DNA from 4 places in the Rhizobium sp. NPDC090279 genome. Region 3 is predicted to be linked to each of the others. Evidence: riboswitches for the same ligand, from Rfam matches in the RefSeq annotation. Region 3 holds a riboswitch; each other region holds the start of a gene.
What was found. A riboswitch is a leader RNA that binds a small molecule or an ion and turns the genes downstream of it on or off. The one in region 3 is predicted to bind cobalamin.
Positions count from the first base shown of each region.

Region 1: another riboswitch for cobalamin. It lies ahead of ACIQWP_RS24350 (SRPBCC family protein); the one in region 3 lies ahead of ACIQWP_RS01200 (ABC transporter substrate-binding protein).
Region 2: another riboswitch for cobalamin. It lies ahead of ACIQWP_RS12040 (DUF1636 family protein); the one in region 3 lies ahead of ACIQWP_RS01200 (ABC transporter substrate-binding protein).
Region 4: another riboswitch for cobalamin. It lies ahead of nrdH (glutaredoxin-like protein NrdH); the one in region 3 lies ahead of ACIQWP_RS01200 (ABC transporter substrate-binding protein).

Region 1 is NZ_JBIVYI010000010.1:90,765-94,376, reverse strand. Features, by position in the region: gene ACIQWP_RS24365 (L-threonylcarbamoyladenylate synthase) at 1-249, opposite strand, end outside; gene ACIQWP_RS24360 (DUF6656 family protein) at 308-925, opposite strand; gene ACIQWP_RS24355 (ACT domain-containing protein) at 1,027-1,458, shown strand; cobalamin riboswitch at 1,658-1,863, shown strand; gene ACIQWP_RS24350 (SRPBCC family protein) at 1,960-3,204, shown strand; gene ACIQWP_RS24345 (2Fe-2S iron-sulfur cluster-binding protein) at 3,207-3,612, shown strand, end outside.
Region 2 is NZ_JBIVYI010000004.1:281,333-284,944, forward strand. Features, by position in the region: gene ACIQWP_RS12030 (ABC transporter substrate-binding protein) at 1-58, opposite strand, end outside; gene ACIQWP_RS12035 (ABC transporter ATP-binding protein) at 79-858, opposite strand; gene ACIQWP_RS12040 (DUF1636 family protein) at 868-1,281, opposite strand; cobalamin riboswitch at 1,389-1,606, opposite strand; gene ACIQWP_RS12045 (FAD/NAD(P)-binding protein) at 1,803-3,215, opposite strand.
Region 3 is NZ_JBIVYI010000001.1:258,923-262,534, forward strand. Features, by position in the region: gene ACIQWP_RS01195 (FecCD family ABC transporter permease) at 1-812, opposite strand, end outside; gene ACIQWP_RS01200 (ABC transporter substrate-binding protein) at 817-1,833, opposite strand; cobalamin riboswitch at 1,997-2,252, opposite strand; gene ACIQWP_RS01205 (GGDEF domain-containing protein) at 2,333-3,427, opposite strand.
Region 4 is NZ_JBIVYI010000006.1:402,539-406,150, forward strand. Features, by position in the region: gene nrdE (class 1b ribonucleoside-diphosphate reductase subunit alpha) at 1-742, opposite strand, end outside; gene nrdI (class Ib ribonucleoside-diphosphate reductase assembly flavoprotein NrdI) at 730-1,125, opposite strand; gene nrdH (glutaredoxin-like protein NrdH) at 1,137-1,358, opposite strand; cobalamin riboswitch at 1,607-1,825, opposite strand; gene ACIQWP_RS17625 (hypothetical protein) at 1,987-3,225, shown strand; gene ACIQWP_RS17630 (acyltransferase family protein) at 3,399-3,612, opposite strand, start outside.

The sequences.
Region 1 (3,612 bases), on a different contig from region 3:
CGAAATCGGATCGAAGATGGCATAGCGCTCCGCCATGGCGAGATCGCTCATATGACAGATCAGCGGATTGAAGCGCGGCCGCCCCTTGGTCTCGTAGATCCGGGTGATGGCGGCGGGATTGGTGGCATCGGCGGCAAGGCCATAGACCGTCTCCGTCGGCAGCCCGATCGGCAAACCCTCGGCAAGGGTTGCGGTCGCGACGTCTATCGCGGTTTGCGGATGTTCGAGAATGTCTATGTGTCGTGCCATGGCCTGCCTGCTTGCAGTTCAGGCCGTTCTTATGCTCTTCGAGTTTTCGGATCAATCGTCAAAGCTGGCGAATGATGTCGCGAAGCTGCTCGTTGCGGGCGCCGAGCAGGAGAACATTGCGGATGGCGATCTGCGGATCGTGGGTATGGAACAACACGCCGTTGCCCCTGATGTCGCGATTGATCGTCAGCTTCTTGTCTTCCGCCGCCTTGTCCGGATGGATGGCGACGGCGAAATACATCCGTGAATATTTGAGGCTGATGTCTTCGAAGAAGTTCTCTTCCTGACCGATGCGGGCAAAGAAGTTGGCGATATAGAAGGCCCAGTTCACGTCCTCATAGTGCGCGAACTGCGTCCGCGCGGCTGTCACGTGGCAATAGCCGAGATGCGGCGTGTCCTTCAGCGTGTGATGGAAGATGAGCTTCGGGAAGCGGATCGATTTGTGGAAGCTGTTGAGCCTGTCATGGGTCTTTTCGCCGGCATCCCTGAGCTTCAGCGCCGTGCGCTCGGCCACGTGCTCGTGACTGAGATATTCCCGCTCCTCGGCAAGCCAATGCGACCTGTTGCGGTTGATGCGGCCCGTGCGCAGGAATTCGCTGTAGCCCGTCGTCGATACCGGTGGCGTCGGTTCGGGCTCGGCGGGCTTCCCAGCGTCGAAATATCTGAGTTTGGCCATGCCGGATCTCGCTATATCAGTCTCTGGGCGGCATGATAGATCGAATAGCTTGAGCCGGGCTTAACCGTTTGGATGCCGAACCCTGGGGAAGACTGAGAAACATGTCGGGAATTATCGATCTCAAACAGCTCCTGTCCGCCATGAAGCCGAATCTCGCCGAGGGCGAATTTGTCTATTGCAGCGTTCCGGCGTCGGCACTGGCCGATTACATCCATCTGGAACCGATCGGGCTCTTTCGCGAAAGAGAAGGTGTGACGCTGATCCTGCCGCTGGAAGTGGCCCGAAAGGCGGGGCTTCCGGTCGCTCCCGCCATGCGCATGATCACGCTTGAGGTTCACTCTTCTCTCGAGGCCGTAGGTCTGACCGCAGCCTTCGCAACGGCTTTGGGAAACGAGGGTATCAGCGCCAATGTCGTCGCGGCCTTCTATCATGACCACATCTTCGTCCCGGCCCTCGATGCCGGTCGCGCGATGGCCGCTCTGCAAGCCCTTTCGTCCGCCCAATCGTCTGTTTCGTCACCCTCTGCCAGCTGATCCGTCGCAATCAGAATAAAGCGTCATCGGCGAGGGTCGGACGGAGCATCGCTTTCATTGCTGGCGCCGGAACATAAGCAATTGAATTGCTTTTCTATATTGTTTGTAAAGACGACCGTGTCGGCGCCCTGTTTTGCCTGTCGTCAATTTCGAAGCCGATGTCGCATTGTAGCGCAGCGGCTGATGCGGCCGAGCGCTATGATGTTATCAATCTCAAGGTGCCGTCTGCTAGGGAGATGGAGAATTGGGAAGCCGGTCAAAATCCGGCGCTGCCCCCGCAACGGTGGTGGAGTGAGGCATGGCGGATAAAGCCACTGGGTCTGGTCGGCCTGGGAAGGTGCCATGGGGTCCCGGAAACAGGGCCGCTCCAGAGCCCGGAAACCAGCCTTGGGCACATATGGTTTACTGACCGCGGCGGGCGGTCGGGGCATTGCTTTCGGCCGTTCCCACCGGCCTTGCATGTCCTCTGCTCGTCTTCCGGTATTGTGCAAGGATAGGCAAATGGATATCGGCAGCAAAGTTCTGCGGCAATTGAAGAACCACCGGACAGGCTTGAGCCTGGAGCAACCATTCTATACCGACCCGGATTATTTCAAGCTCGATATGGAGACGATCTACTATCGCGATTGGCTGTTCATCGGCCATGATTGCGAAGTGCCGCGCGCGGGCAATTACTTCACCGTCCAGATCGGCGATTATCCCGTCGTCATCGTCCGCGGCCGCGACCAGGTCATCCGCGCGTTCCATAATAGCTGTCGCCATCGCGGCTCGCGTGTTTGCAACACCGAGCGCGGCTCCTCGGCAAAGCTCGTCTGCCCCTATCACCAGTGGACCTACGAACTTGACGGCTCGCTGCTCTTCGCCCGGCAGATGGCGGAGGATTTCGACAAGAGCCAGCACGGGCTGAAACCGGTTCATTGTGAAAGCGTCGGCGGCTACATCTTCATCTGCCTTGCACAGAACGCTCCGGATTTCGCCCCGCTGCGCGCGACGGTCGAGCCCTATATGGCGCCGCATCGCATCAGCGAGGCCAAGATCGCCTTCCAGAGCACCATCATCGAGAAGGGCAACTGGAAGCTGGTCTGGGAAAACAATCGCGAGTGCTACCACTGCGCGGCCAATCATCCCGAGCTTTGCCGCACCTTCCCGGAAGCCCCGACCGTCAGCGGCGTGCAGGGCGCCATGAGCGACCCGGTCATCACCGAGCACTGGGCACGTTGCGAGGCCGCAGGCCTGCCGAGCGAATTCAAGCTTTCTCCGGACGGCCAGTTCCGTGCGACGCGCATGCCGCTGATCGAAGGCGCGGAAAGCTACACCATGTCCGGCCAGAATGCCGTCAAGCGGCCGCTCTCGTCCGATGTAACGATCAACGGCATCGGCACGATGCTGCTGTTCCATTATCCGACGACGTGGAACCACATGCTCGGCGACCACGCGATTTCCTTCCGTGTTCTGCCGATCAGCGCCGAGGAAACGGCCGTCACCACGAAGTGGCTCGTTCACAAGGATGCCGTCGAAGGCGTCGACTACGATCTGGAAGAGCTGACCCACGTCTGGACCGAAACCAACGACCAGGACCGCCGTATCGTCGAGGAAAATGCCTTCGGCATCCGCTCACCGGCCTATGAGCCCGGTCCCTATTCGGAGATCCATGAAGGCGGCGTCATGCAGTTCGTCGAATGGTACACGACTTTCATGATCAACCGGCTGCAGGGCGACCAGGCCAAGCTGTCGGCGGTTGCCTGAGTATGAACATGGCCGTCTCCCTCCGTCATAGACACCTCGACCAGATGCAGCCCTGGAGCGACAGGCAGCATCTGCTTGAATGCCTCTCGGTCACGCCCGAAGCGCCCGATGTGATGACCTTCACATTCGGGTCCGACAAGGACAATTGGTTCCGCTACCTGCCGGGCCAGTTCGTGACGCTTGAGCTGCCGACGGCTTCGGAGCCGGTCATGCGTACCTATACGCTGTCCTCGACGCCGTCGCGGCCCTTCTCGGTCGCCGTGACGGTCAAGGCGCAGAAGGACAGCATCGGCACGCGCTGGATGTTCGAGAACCTCAAGCCGGGCATGCGCATCAAGGCTTTCGGCCCGCTCGGTGATTTCAGCCATATTCGCCATCCGGGAGAGAAGTACCTTTTCGTCTCGGCCG
Region 2 (3,612 bases), on a different contig from region 3:
CCACAAGCACGCTTCCGACGAAAAAGACTGCGGCAGATAAAGATAGGCGAGAGAACATGAATAACTCCAATGGTCGTATTATCGAAGAGAGAAGGAAAATCGTTGCGGGCCGCTGTCGGTGCGATGCAGGCGCGCGCCGACACGGAAAGCGCTTGATACGTGCTCCACGGTCAGGACTTCAGACGGCTCGCCGTGACCAGTCAGCCTTCCGCAATCCATGACGGCAATCTGGGTTGCAAAGTCCGCGGCGAGGTTGATGTCATGCAGCGTCGTGATGATCGTCGGACCCAGCCCTTTCAGAAGCTCGAGTATCTCGAGCTGGTGCCGGATATCGAGGTGATTGGTCGGCTCGTCCAGAATGATGAGCTCCGGCTCCTGCGCCAATGCGCGGGCGATCAGCGTCCGCTGTTTTTCGCCGCCGGAGAGCGACGCGAACTGCCTTAGCGCCAGAGGCTCCAGCTCCAGCCGCGCAAGTGCCCTGGAGGTCACCTCATGATCGCGATCGCTCCAGCGGGCCATGCCCTTGCGATGCGGAATACGCCCCATCAGCACCACGTCACGCACGCTGAAGGGAAAACTATCGGGCGTTTCCTGCGGCACGACTGCAATGCGCTGCGCCGCCTCCCGCGGACCGATGGACCAAAGATCGATGCCATCGATGCGCACCGTACCTCGCTGCGGCTTGAGACCGCGATAGAGGCAGCGCAGCAAGGTCGATTTACCCGCCCCGTTCGGCCCGATGATGGCCAGCCGGGTGCCAGCTTCGACGGATAGCGTTATGCCGCTGATGATCGGCATGCCCTTCTGCGGCCCCCAGGTGACGCCATCGGCATCCAACCGCGCGCTTCGTTCGGACATCGTGGCCTCCTAGTGCAACGGCAGCGGCTGATATTCGGCCGAAACGATGGCCGCCGGAATGCGCGCCAGCGTCTTGCCACCAAGCGCGCTCGGACGCTCCCCTTCGCGCGTCAGTCCATCGGGGCGATCCTGATACAGCTGCGCGAAAGAGACGAGCGCTCCGATATCGGCCGCATCCTCGATGTCACCGAAGAGGTACGTCGCTTTTGCCGTCGCCTGGAAGGAGACCGTGCAGGGCCGCTCGCAGCCTGCCATGCAGACGCTGCCCTCAAGGCTGAAATCGTCGGAAAGCGCAGCCCCGGCCTGGGAAATGGCCGCTTGCAGATGCTTCAAAAGATCGAGGCCGGGCCGGCACGGCTTGCCGATATGTCGGCAATTCGTGCACACGGTGATCCGGTGCGTCGCCTCTTTTGCTTTGTCCATGAAATGCCTCCCGGAGATTTCGCCGGAGGCACAGTCAAGATAGGGCCAATGGGCGCAACGGCGCCCTCGCCCAACCACTGATTTTCCATCGGAACACCCCGTCCGTTGCGGTTGATATCGTCGATGGCAGGTCTCCTGGCTCGCGGGTCACAACCCGTTCGCGCCTTCCCGGCATAAAGCCAGTGGCATACTGCGAACGCGCTCTCCGCTTACAGTTGCGGGGGCAGCCACGGTTTTGGCCCCTGATGGGTAATCCGCACCGTGTTCCCTTTTCAGCCGCCATCAGGATTGATCCGTAGGCGGCACCATCGAGGGTATTCATCTCATAGAAAGCTGATACGGGCAACGGCGATGTCATGGGTGATTTCGTTTGTTCATGGTTCAACGTCTGCATGGCATTTTAGTTACGTTATTACATTACATAACGCAAGCCGCAATTCCTCCTTGGCCCAACCCCGTCCGTTGGGACGGAAGTACGCGCACCGCTACCTTGATCGTAAACAGTAGAAACTGCGCGGTTGCTACACCGCCTTGCACTGCGGATGGAAACGCTCCGCGACGCTCTCGCCCGCCGCATAGGCCTGCGTCACGATCTCCGGCACCAGATCAATATCCGGAAGGCTGCCAAGCCCCAGAGGACCGATGGCAAAGAGCCCCTCCGTCGTGCGGCCATTGACCTCGAGTGCGCCTGTCGCATCGACGGCGAGGCCGAGGCCAAGCTCGTCCGGAACAGCAAGACCGGCGTCGATGAGGCTCCGCAGCAAGGGCGCGTTCAGATCGGGTGCCTGGCATCGACAGTCGATCACATCGTCCGCATAAAGCTGCTCGGGTTCCTGTTGGCCCGCGGGCCTCAAAATCAGCCCCGTCGGCGTCCGCCGGATGAAATGGCCGCGCCGCAGCAGAGTGTTGCCCTCGGCCATCTCTTGATTCAGGCGAAGATGCAGGGCTTCGGGCAGCCGGTTGCGATGGCTGTCGTAGAGTGCGCGCAGATGACGGTTGAACTGCTGCTTCTGCCCGGCTGGCAAGGATCGCCACAGCGATCGTGCATGCTTGCGCAAACCGTTCATGACGGACTGCCAGCTCTGGCCGTTCGCCTCCGCCTCCCCGCAGGCCTTGCGGATGAAACGAACGATTTCGCTGAGCTTGCCCGGCATCTCGTCGGCGGGAAAGACCGGATCGGCATTGTTGCGCGTGTGGCTCTGCGGCAGGAAGCCTCGCCGGGAAACGATGGTGATCTGCCCGGTATAACCGTTCTCACGCATCTGCAGCAGCCGGTCCACGACCCGCAGCCCGCTTCCGAGCAGGATCGTGTGCGGTCGTGACACCAGGCGGCGCGCCCGCACGGCCGTCGGAACGGTTGCGAGATCGCTGGCCTGGAATTGCTGATCGGCAATACCATAGCCGGTCGCCAGCACCACCATGTCGAAGGGCGAATTGGCGCCGCCATCGCTTTCCACCATGAAGCGACCGCCACGTACGCGGCGAAGCCCGAAGACCGTCTCGCTGCTGACCTGTACCGCCACATCGCGCCGTGAAGAGAAGGCTTCCGAAAAACGCTGATAGACATAATCGCTGAAAATGCTCTTCGGCACGAAGATCTGCAAGAATCCCGGTATGGCCGCGGGAACGGCACTGCGGAAAGGCGCGTTGCCGCTGAGCCATTGATTGAAATCGTCGGGATCGCCGGCGGAGACGGAAAGATCGCGAACGCGGCTGTTGAGGATCTCGCTGCTGTGCCCTGAGGCAAGCGCCTGACCGCCGCTGACGCTGGAATTGGGATCGAAAAGCTGCAGATGGAACGGAAAACGCACCGTCTTCATCAGGGCGATCGCCATCATCATGCCGGAAAAGCCACGCCCGATCACGGCGATGCGCGGCATCGCATAAGGCTGCGTCGCGTTCGTCCTGGCGGAAAATAATCCCTGAACCGTCATATCAACTCCTGGGGCGAGAGGTGGTCGATCATGCCTTTCTTGGGGCTTGCTCACTTTGCGGGCCCAGAAACGTAATCCGGTATCTGGGACTCGGCAATTTCGGAACTGCGACCGACGGAACGCGCAAAACCGCATCGGCTCTCAATATTCGGCGCGCTCCTTCAATCCGGAATTCCCTTCCACAATGAAAGACGCGACAGGCAGGTCCAACTCTGACCCAACACCAGATGCCTGCAATCGGCCGCACATGATTACTTCCTCGAAAGTCGTCAGGCAGCAGGATTATTGCTATTGTCTACTTATTTAGTCGTATATGAAAGCGCGAAAACGCGCCGCTAGCAAGTGCTTTCTTGTCTGGGCGAGATTGGATCGATGATGGGGCATTGCGGAGAATGTC
Region 3 (3,612 bases):
CCGATGGAACCGACGATGCTGACGACCGCTGCCGTCATGAACGCCGTCACCCCGAGCAGAACGATCTGCGCGCGTCTGACCGCAATGCCAAGCGAGGCAGCCGCGTCCGTGCCGAAGATGAAGGCGTCGAGCACGCGGACATGTGCCATGCAAATGGCAAAGCCGACAATGGCGACCGGCCCTGAAAGATAGACATCCGGCCAGCGCACGCCGCTCAACGAGCCGAGCAGCCAGAACATGACGCCCCTTGCCTGTTCGGCGTTGGCCGAGGTGGTGACGATGTAGGAGGTGAGCGCGTTGAAAAGCTGCGAGCCGGCGACGCCGCAGAGAATGATGCGCTCGCTCGTGCCGCCGACGCCAGCCGCAAGCAGACCGACAAGCAGGAAGGCGACGACCGCGCCGAGGAAGGCGCCGCCGGAAAGCCCCAGAATGCCGTAGCCAAGTCCGAGGATCATGATGCAGACCGCGCCGGTCGAGGCGCCGGCCGAGATGCCGAGCACATAGGGCTCGGCCAGCGGATTGCGCAACAGGGCCTGCAAGATCACGCCGCTCAGCGCCAGCGACGCACCCGTGCTGGCGGCGACAAGCGCCCGGCTCAGTCGATAATCCCAGACGATACCCTGGTGAATCCGGCTCAGTTCGAAACTCGTTCCGAACATCCGGTTCGCGATCGCCTTGGCGGTCGTCGACAGCGGGATCGAAATCTCGCCGATCGATACGGCGAGACTGATCATGAAGGCGAGAAGGACGACCGCCGCCATGCCAAGCGCTAAAAGTGCCCACCATGACCGTCGTTCTGCAACGAGGCGCATATCGTTACTGCGCCAGGCCGAAGGACTTGATGCCCTTGGCCAGGATTTCGATGCCGTCGATGGTGCGGATGGTCGGGTTCATCGACTGCGCATCCATCATGACGAAATGCTTGTTCTTGACGGCATCGAGCTGGCTGGTGACCGGGTCTTTTTCAAGGAAATCGACCTTGACCTTCGGATCGTCAGCGGCATAGCGGCGGCGGTCCATCGTGGCGATGACGATCACGGCCGGATTGGCCTGAGCGATCGTCTCCCACCCGACGAGCGGCCATTCCTCTTCCGTCGTCACGACATTCTTGGCTCCGATCGTCTTCAGAATATAGGCCGGTGCGCTGTTCTTGCCGGCGATGAAAGCATCGCCGCTGACTTCCTTGCTGGAAAACCAGAAGACGATCGGCAGGTCCTTGGACTTTGCGCCTGATATCGAGGCAACCGCATCCGCTTCGCGTTTCTTCAGGTCTGCGATCAAGGCATCGCCGCGGTCGCTGACGTCGAAGATCTCAGCGAGTTCATGGACCTCCTGGTAGACCAGGTCCATCGAGAACAGTTCCTTGCGCACCCCGTCGCCGCCATCGGTGTTGACCTTGGCGACACAGTCCGTCGGCGCGATATAGGTGTTGATGCCAAGCTCGGAAAACTGCTCGCGCTTGCCGACGGAGCCCTGCGGGCCGACATGCCACTCGAATTCGGCGGCGACGACATCCGGCTCCTTGCCGACAACGGATTCGAAGCTTGGATCATTATCGGCAAGCCGCGGGATCTTCGCATTGGCTTCGGCATATTGCGGCAATACCGGGCCGACCCAAACGGCCGTTCCGGCGATCTTGTCGGCCAGGCCGAGCGACAGCAGGATTTCGGTCATGCCCTGCCCGATCGAAACGATCTTCGCCGGAGCCTTCTGGAACGTGACCTTCTGGCCGCAATTATTGATGGTGAGGGGATATTGGGTAGCGGCCAAGCCGGAGGTGGCAAAGCCGGCCAGCCCCAGTGCAAATGTAATGGTCGTCAAAAAATGGCGCATGAAAGATCTCTATAGGATAGGGAAACTGGGCGGTGTCAGCGCAATCGCGCTGATAAAGGCCGCCGCCGGTTGCGAAGATCCCAATCAAGGCCGATAGAGGTCGGATAATATCGAAGGCGCAGGTCAATCATTGTCTGTCCCTTCCGGGCATCCCCGCCCGGCTGATTGGATCGTGATCGACGGCAGGTCTCCTGGCTTGCGAATATCTGACAATCATCTGCCTTCCCGCAAGCTTCGCTGCAGTGGCATGGCTCAAAGCCTCGGGAGCGAACCGGCAAATGGTCGCCCCCGGATGATCGGCACTCCGCTTACAGTTGCGGGGGCAGCCACGGTCTAGGTCCCTTTTGGGTCGTCCTCACCGTGTTCCCTATTAATCCCCGCGGAGTCTTCCTTGGGGAACCGTCGCGTCCAGTTATTCCGGAGTACCCCTTTCCGTCAAGGACGCATGAAGGGCAAAAAGGCGCGAGCACATACTTATCGCCGGAGGCCACATGGCTGCCTAAGCAGCCTCTGCCAGTTCCACGCGGTTTCTTCCGCCCGCCTTTGCCCGATAGAGCGCCTTGTCGGCAGCCTCCAGCACATGTTTGAAATCCGTGGTCGGTTCGAGCGAGCAGGCAATACCGATGCTGACGGTGACATGGACGGCGTCCTGATCGAACATCAAGGTTGTGCCCTCGATGTCCCTGCGAATTTTCTCCGCGACGGCAGCGGCCGCCCTCATATCCGTGTTCGGCAGCAGGACGACGATCTCTTCGCCGCCATAACGAGCGGCGATATCGGTCTTGCGCACCGTTTGCCGGATCACATCCGCCACCCGCGCCAGAACGGTGTCGCCGAAGGAATGGCCCCAGCTGTCGTTGATCTTCTTGAAATGATCGATATCGAGCATGATGATCGAAAAGGGGATGCGCCGCACGCCCGCTTCCTTGCTGCACCGATCGCCTTCACGCTGCAACACGCGACGGTTGGGAAGCCTTGTCAACGGGTCGAGGCTCGCTTCATTCTCCAGCGCGCGCTGGATGCCGATGCGATATTGTTCCCGCTGCAGCAGGTCCGACAGCAACATGACGCCAAGGATATTGACGATCGTTACCGGAAGCGTCGCCGAGAGGAGAAGCGCGTGCGCAACCGCCCACGGCAGAAAGAAGAGAACCACGAGCGAAGAGCAGGTCGCCAGACCGAACAGGGCCGAGCGTCTCCACCCCGTGCCCGTCCATTGCCGCGGTAAAAGGCTGAGCGCATAGCCCGCGGTCGCGACGATCACGATGCCGGCAATACCGCCCACCGCGCCCATGCCGCCGACCATAAACCGAAACAGGGCCATCATCGCCGCAGCGACAATGGTTCCCAGCAGGCCGCCATAGATCGGCGTGAGAACAAGGAGGATCGAGCGGCCGTCCTGAATGACGCCGGGCATCCACTGAATCGGATCGCCCATCGACAGGATGCCGACCAGCCCGAACAACAGACCGACGGCGACCGATTTCAAAGCGCCGCGCTCGACGATACGGATGACCCAGGAATAGGCATAGACAATGATTGCCACCTGGCCGAGGACGCGTATCAGCGAGACCAAATGTGTTTCAATTTCCATTGGCATTCCCAGTCCTCGCAACGAGCCGCAACGAATGACCTTCGTCGGCATAATCGAAGTCGCTGCGGGATACCACGCGATCTCCGCAAAATGGTTTACCAAGCCTCTCGCTGATGGGCGGTGTGGCAATATCGTCCAAGCGGGAACGGGGATTGAAGATCATCGTCACAATCGAACTTCTAAAG
Region 4 (3,612 bases), on a different contig from region 3:
CGTAGGAGAAGGAATCCTCCAAGAGCTTCATCACAGGAATGATGCCCGACGACTGGTTTTCGATGTGCTTGATCGGCGCGCCGGCCTCGCGGATATTGGTGAGCGACAAGGCCACGCCGCCACCACGCTTAGACAGCTGCAGCGCGGAATTGATGGCCCGGCCGATCGATTCCATATTGTCTTCGACCCGAAGCAGGAAACAGGAGACCAGCTCGCCGCGCTGCTTTTTGCCGGCGTTGAGGAAGGTCGGCGTTGCCGGCTGGAAACGGCCGGAGATGATCTCGTCGACCAGATCGCGCGCAAGCTGCTCGTTGCCGCGCGCCAGCGTCATCGCCACCATGCAGATGCGATCCTCGTAGCGCTCCAGATAGCGCTTACCGTCGAAGGTCTTCAGCGTGTAGCTGGTGTAATATTTGAAGGCGCCGAGGAAGGTCGGAAAACGGAACTTCTTCGCATAGGCATGATCGAAGAGATCGCGCACGAAATTGAAGGAATAATAGTCCAGTACCTCCTGCTCGTAATAGCCCTCCGTCACCAGGTAATCGAGCTTCTCCCGCAGATTATGGAAGAAAACCGTATTCTGGTTGACGTGCTGGAGGAAATATTGCTTGGCCGCCATACGGTCCTTGTCGAGCTGGATCTGTCCCTGCTCGTCGTAGAGATTCAGCATGGCGTTGAGGGCATGATAGTCCAATGCCGTTTCCGTGGCCTTCGCTGGCCGGTCGAGCGTTAGCGTGTCCAAAATCGTTCCAATCCGTGTCTGACATTCACGACATCATCGTCTGTGCCCAGAAGCTCGAACCGATAAAGGTACGGTACCTGGCATTTGGAGGAGACGATGTCGCCGGCGATACCGAAGGTCGCGCCGAAGTTGCTGTTGCCCGCGGCGATCACTCCGCGGATGTTTGAACGGTTATTCGCATCATTGAGGAAGCGGATCACCTGCTTAGGCACGGCACCCTTGCCGCCTTCACCACAATAGGTAGGGACAATGAGAACGTAAGGACGGGCCACTCGAAGCTCTTCTCCGGCGTTGAGAGGAATGCGAGCGGCCGACAAGGCAAGCTTGGTAACGAAGCGATGGGTGTTCTCGGATCTGCTGGAGAAATAGACGATCTCGCCCACCGCCCTGCTCCTCAGGCGAGAGAGCTGATCATGTCAGGGCGGAAACCGGCCCAATGCTGCTCACCTGCAACAACGACCGGAACCTGGCGATAGCCCAGACCCTGAACCAGCTCATAGGCCGCCGCATCGGCCGATACGTCGATGATGGTGTAGTCGATGCCTTGGCGATCGAGGGCGCGGGTCGTGGCGGTGCATTGGACGCAGGCGGGCTTGCTGTAGACGGTGATGCTCATTGGATATCCTCGTATGTGACTGGCATGGAAAATCGTTCGGGCATCGGATGATGCTCGCTTCGCGGGGGTAAAAATGGAGGCAAACCTGGCCGGCAGACGGACGCTTAAGCGACCGTCACTCGCGCGGGTGGCTGTGGATACTCAAGAACATGGACTTCACCCCGAAGTTATTGATGCGGGGTCTTCGAGGAAGCGATGACGGCGATCATGCCGCATGAACCATCGCTCGCCAGCCGGACACCCCGCCCGTGGACGTCATTGCTCAAGGCAGGTCTCCTGGCTCGCGGGTCATTGCATCCGTCTCGCCTTCCCAAGACACATGGCCTCAGTGACTTCATCAAACGAATGCTCACCACTCACAGTTGCGGGGGCAGCTCCGGCTTGGCAATCATCATGCTCGCCGACCGGATTCCCATCTTAGCCTCTAATCCTTGCGAATCAGAAGAACCTCGAACACTATATATAGTATCTTCGGTTAAGATTACGTCAACTGCTCCGATAGCATCAAGCGAATTTCGATGTTGATAAGTTCGGACAACCTCGCCTGACGCCCGCACACCGGGGCTGGACAGGCGCCGTGTTATAATATTACGCTACTTATGTAATGTTATTACATAAAGGATTTTCCATGCCTCGTACAAGTTCTGGTACCCTCCTTGCGGCCTCATCGCTGGCTTGCGCCTTGCTGCTTCCATTTCCATCTTTCGCGGAAGACGAAAACGAGATGGAAAGCTGGCGCCTCTTCGTCGCCGATCACAGCCTGCCGATCGTCCGCGCGATCGATGCAATAAGCGGCAAGGAAATCGGCCGGTTCGAGGTTGACGGCCATGCCGCGCTGTCGCTCAGCCAATCCGGCCGAACAGTCTTTGCCGTGCAGGGCGAAAAGAATGTGGTCCATGCCATTGCGACCGGCGTATCTCTCTCCGATCACGGAGAACACCGCGACATTGAGCTTTCCGAGCCAAAGCTGCTTTCGACATCGATCAAGGGCGAAAAGCCGGGGCACGTGGTGACACACGGCAATGATGTCGCGATCTTCTACGACCGGGACGACAAATTCGACCTCCTGTCCGAGAGTGCCCTTGCAGGAGGCAACCCCGACATCCATGAATTCAAGACGATCGCTGCCCATCATGGCGTTGCCGTACCGATGGGTAACCATCTTCTCGTGTCGGTGCCGAACATGGAGGCTCCCATCAAGGACGGCGAGTTGCCGCCGCGCCTCGGCCTGCGCGTGCTGGACCGAAAGGGGCAGCAAGTCGGCGAGGTCGCGCGTTGCACCGGCCTGCACGGCGAAGCGACATCTGCTCGCCTCGTTGCCTTTGGCTGCGAAGAAGGCGTCCTGATCGCCCGTCCCGGCGGTGTCGACGGCCCGAAGATCGAGATGCTCGCCTATGGCTCGTCCCTGCCCAAGGGCAAGGTCTCGACGTTGCTCGGCGGCACGTCGATGCAATTCTTCCTTGGCAATTACGGCGAACAGAGCGTCGCGCTGATTGATCCCGACAACACCGCCGAACCCTACAAGCTGATCGAATTGCCGACGCGACGCATCGACTTCACCCTCGATCCGGCAAGACCGCAACATGCCTATATTCTTACCGAGGACGGCAATCTTCATCTTCTCGACGTCGTGAAAGGCGAGATCGCGAAGTCAGAGACCATTACCGAACCCTACAGCAAGGACGGTCACTGGCGCGAACCGCGGCCACGCCTCGCCGTCGCCGGCGATCTCATCGCCATCACCGACCCACGCCATAGCCTTGTGCGCATGGTCGACAACCGGTCGCTGAAGGAAGTCCGCAGCATTCCGGTCGAGGGGCAGCCTTTCGCGATCGTGTCGGCAGGCGGATCGGGAGCCGTACACTGAGAGATCTGACATGTCGGCATTGCACAATCGCTGCCCATTCTTACGCGGTAGGTTTTAGACGCACTGTCACCGATCGCTAGAAATGGAGCATTGCCACGGGAGCCGGTTGTTCTGCCGGCTCTCGCATAATTGACCATCTGTGAGAATGCAGCACTCCCGACCTGCGGTTAGTGTCACGCAGCATACGGACGAAGGATGGCTTTCGCGATAGCCTCCAGGCGGAGCTTCAGCTCGTACACCACTGCGCAGATCGCCAATGTGGCAACGGCAATCGGGATAAACGCCGACGCGGACAAGAGCCCCATACGGTTCAATTCGTAGGCGATCAGCAGCATGACGGTCTGATGGAGAACGTAATAAGTGAGAACCGCCCTGTTGAGGTAGCGG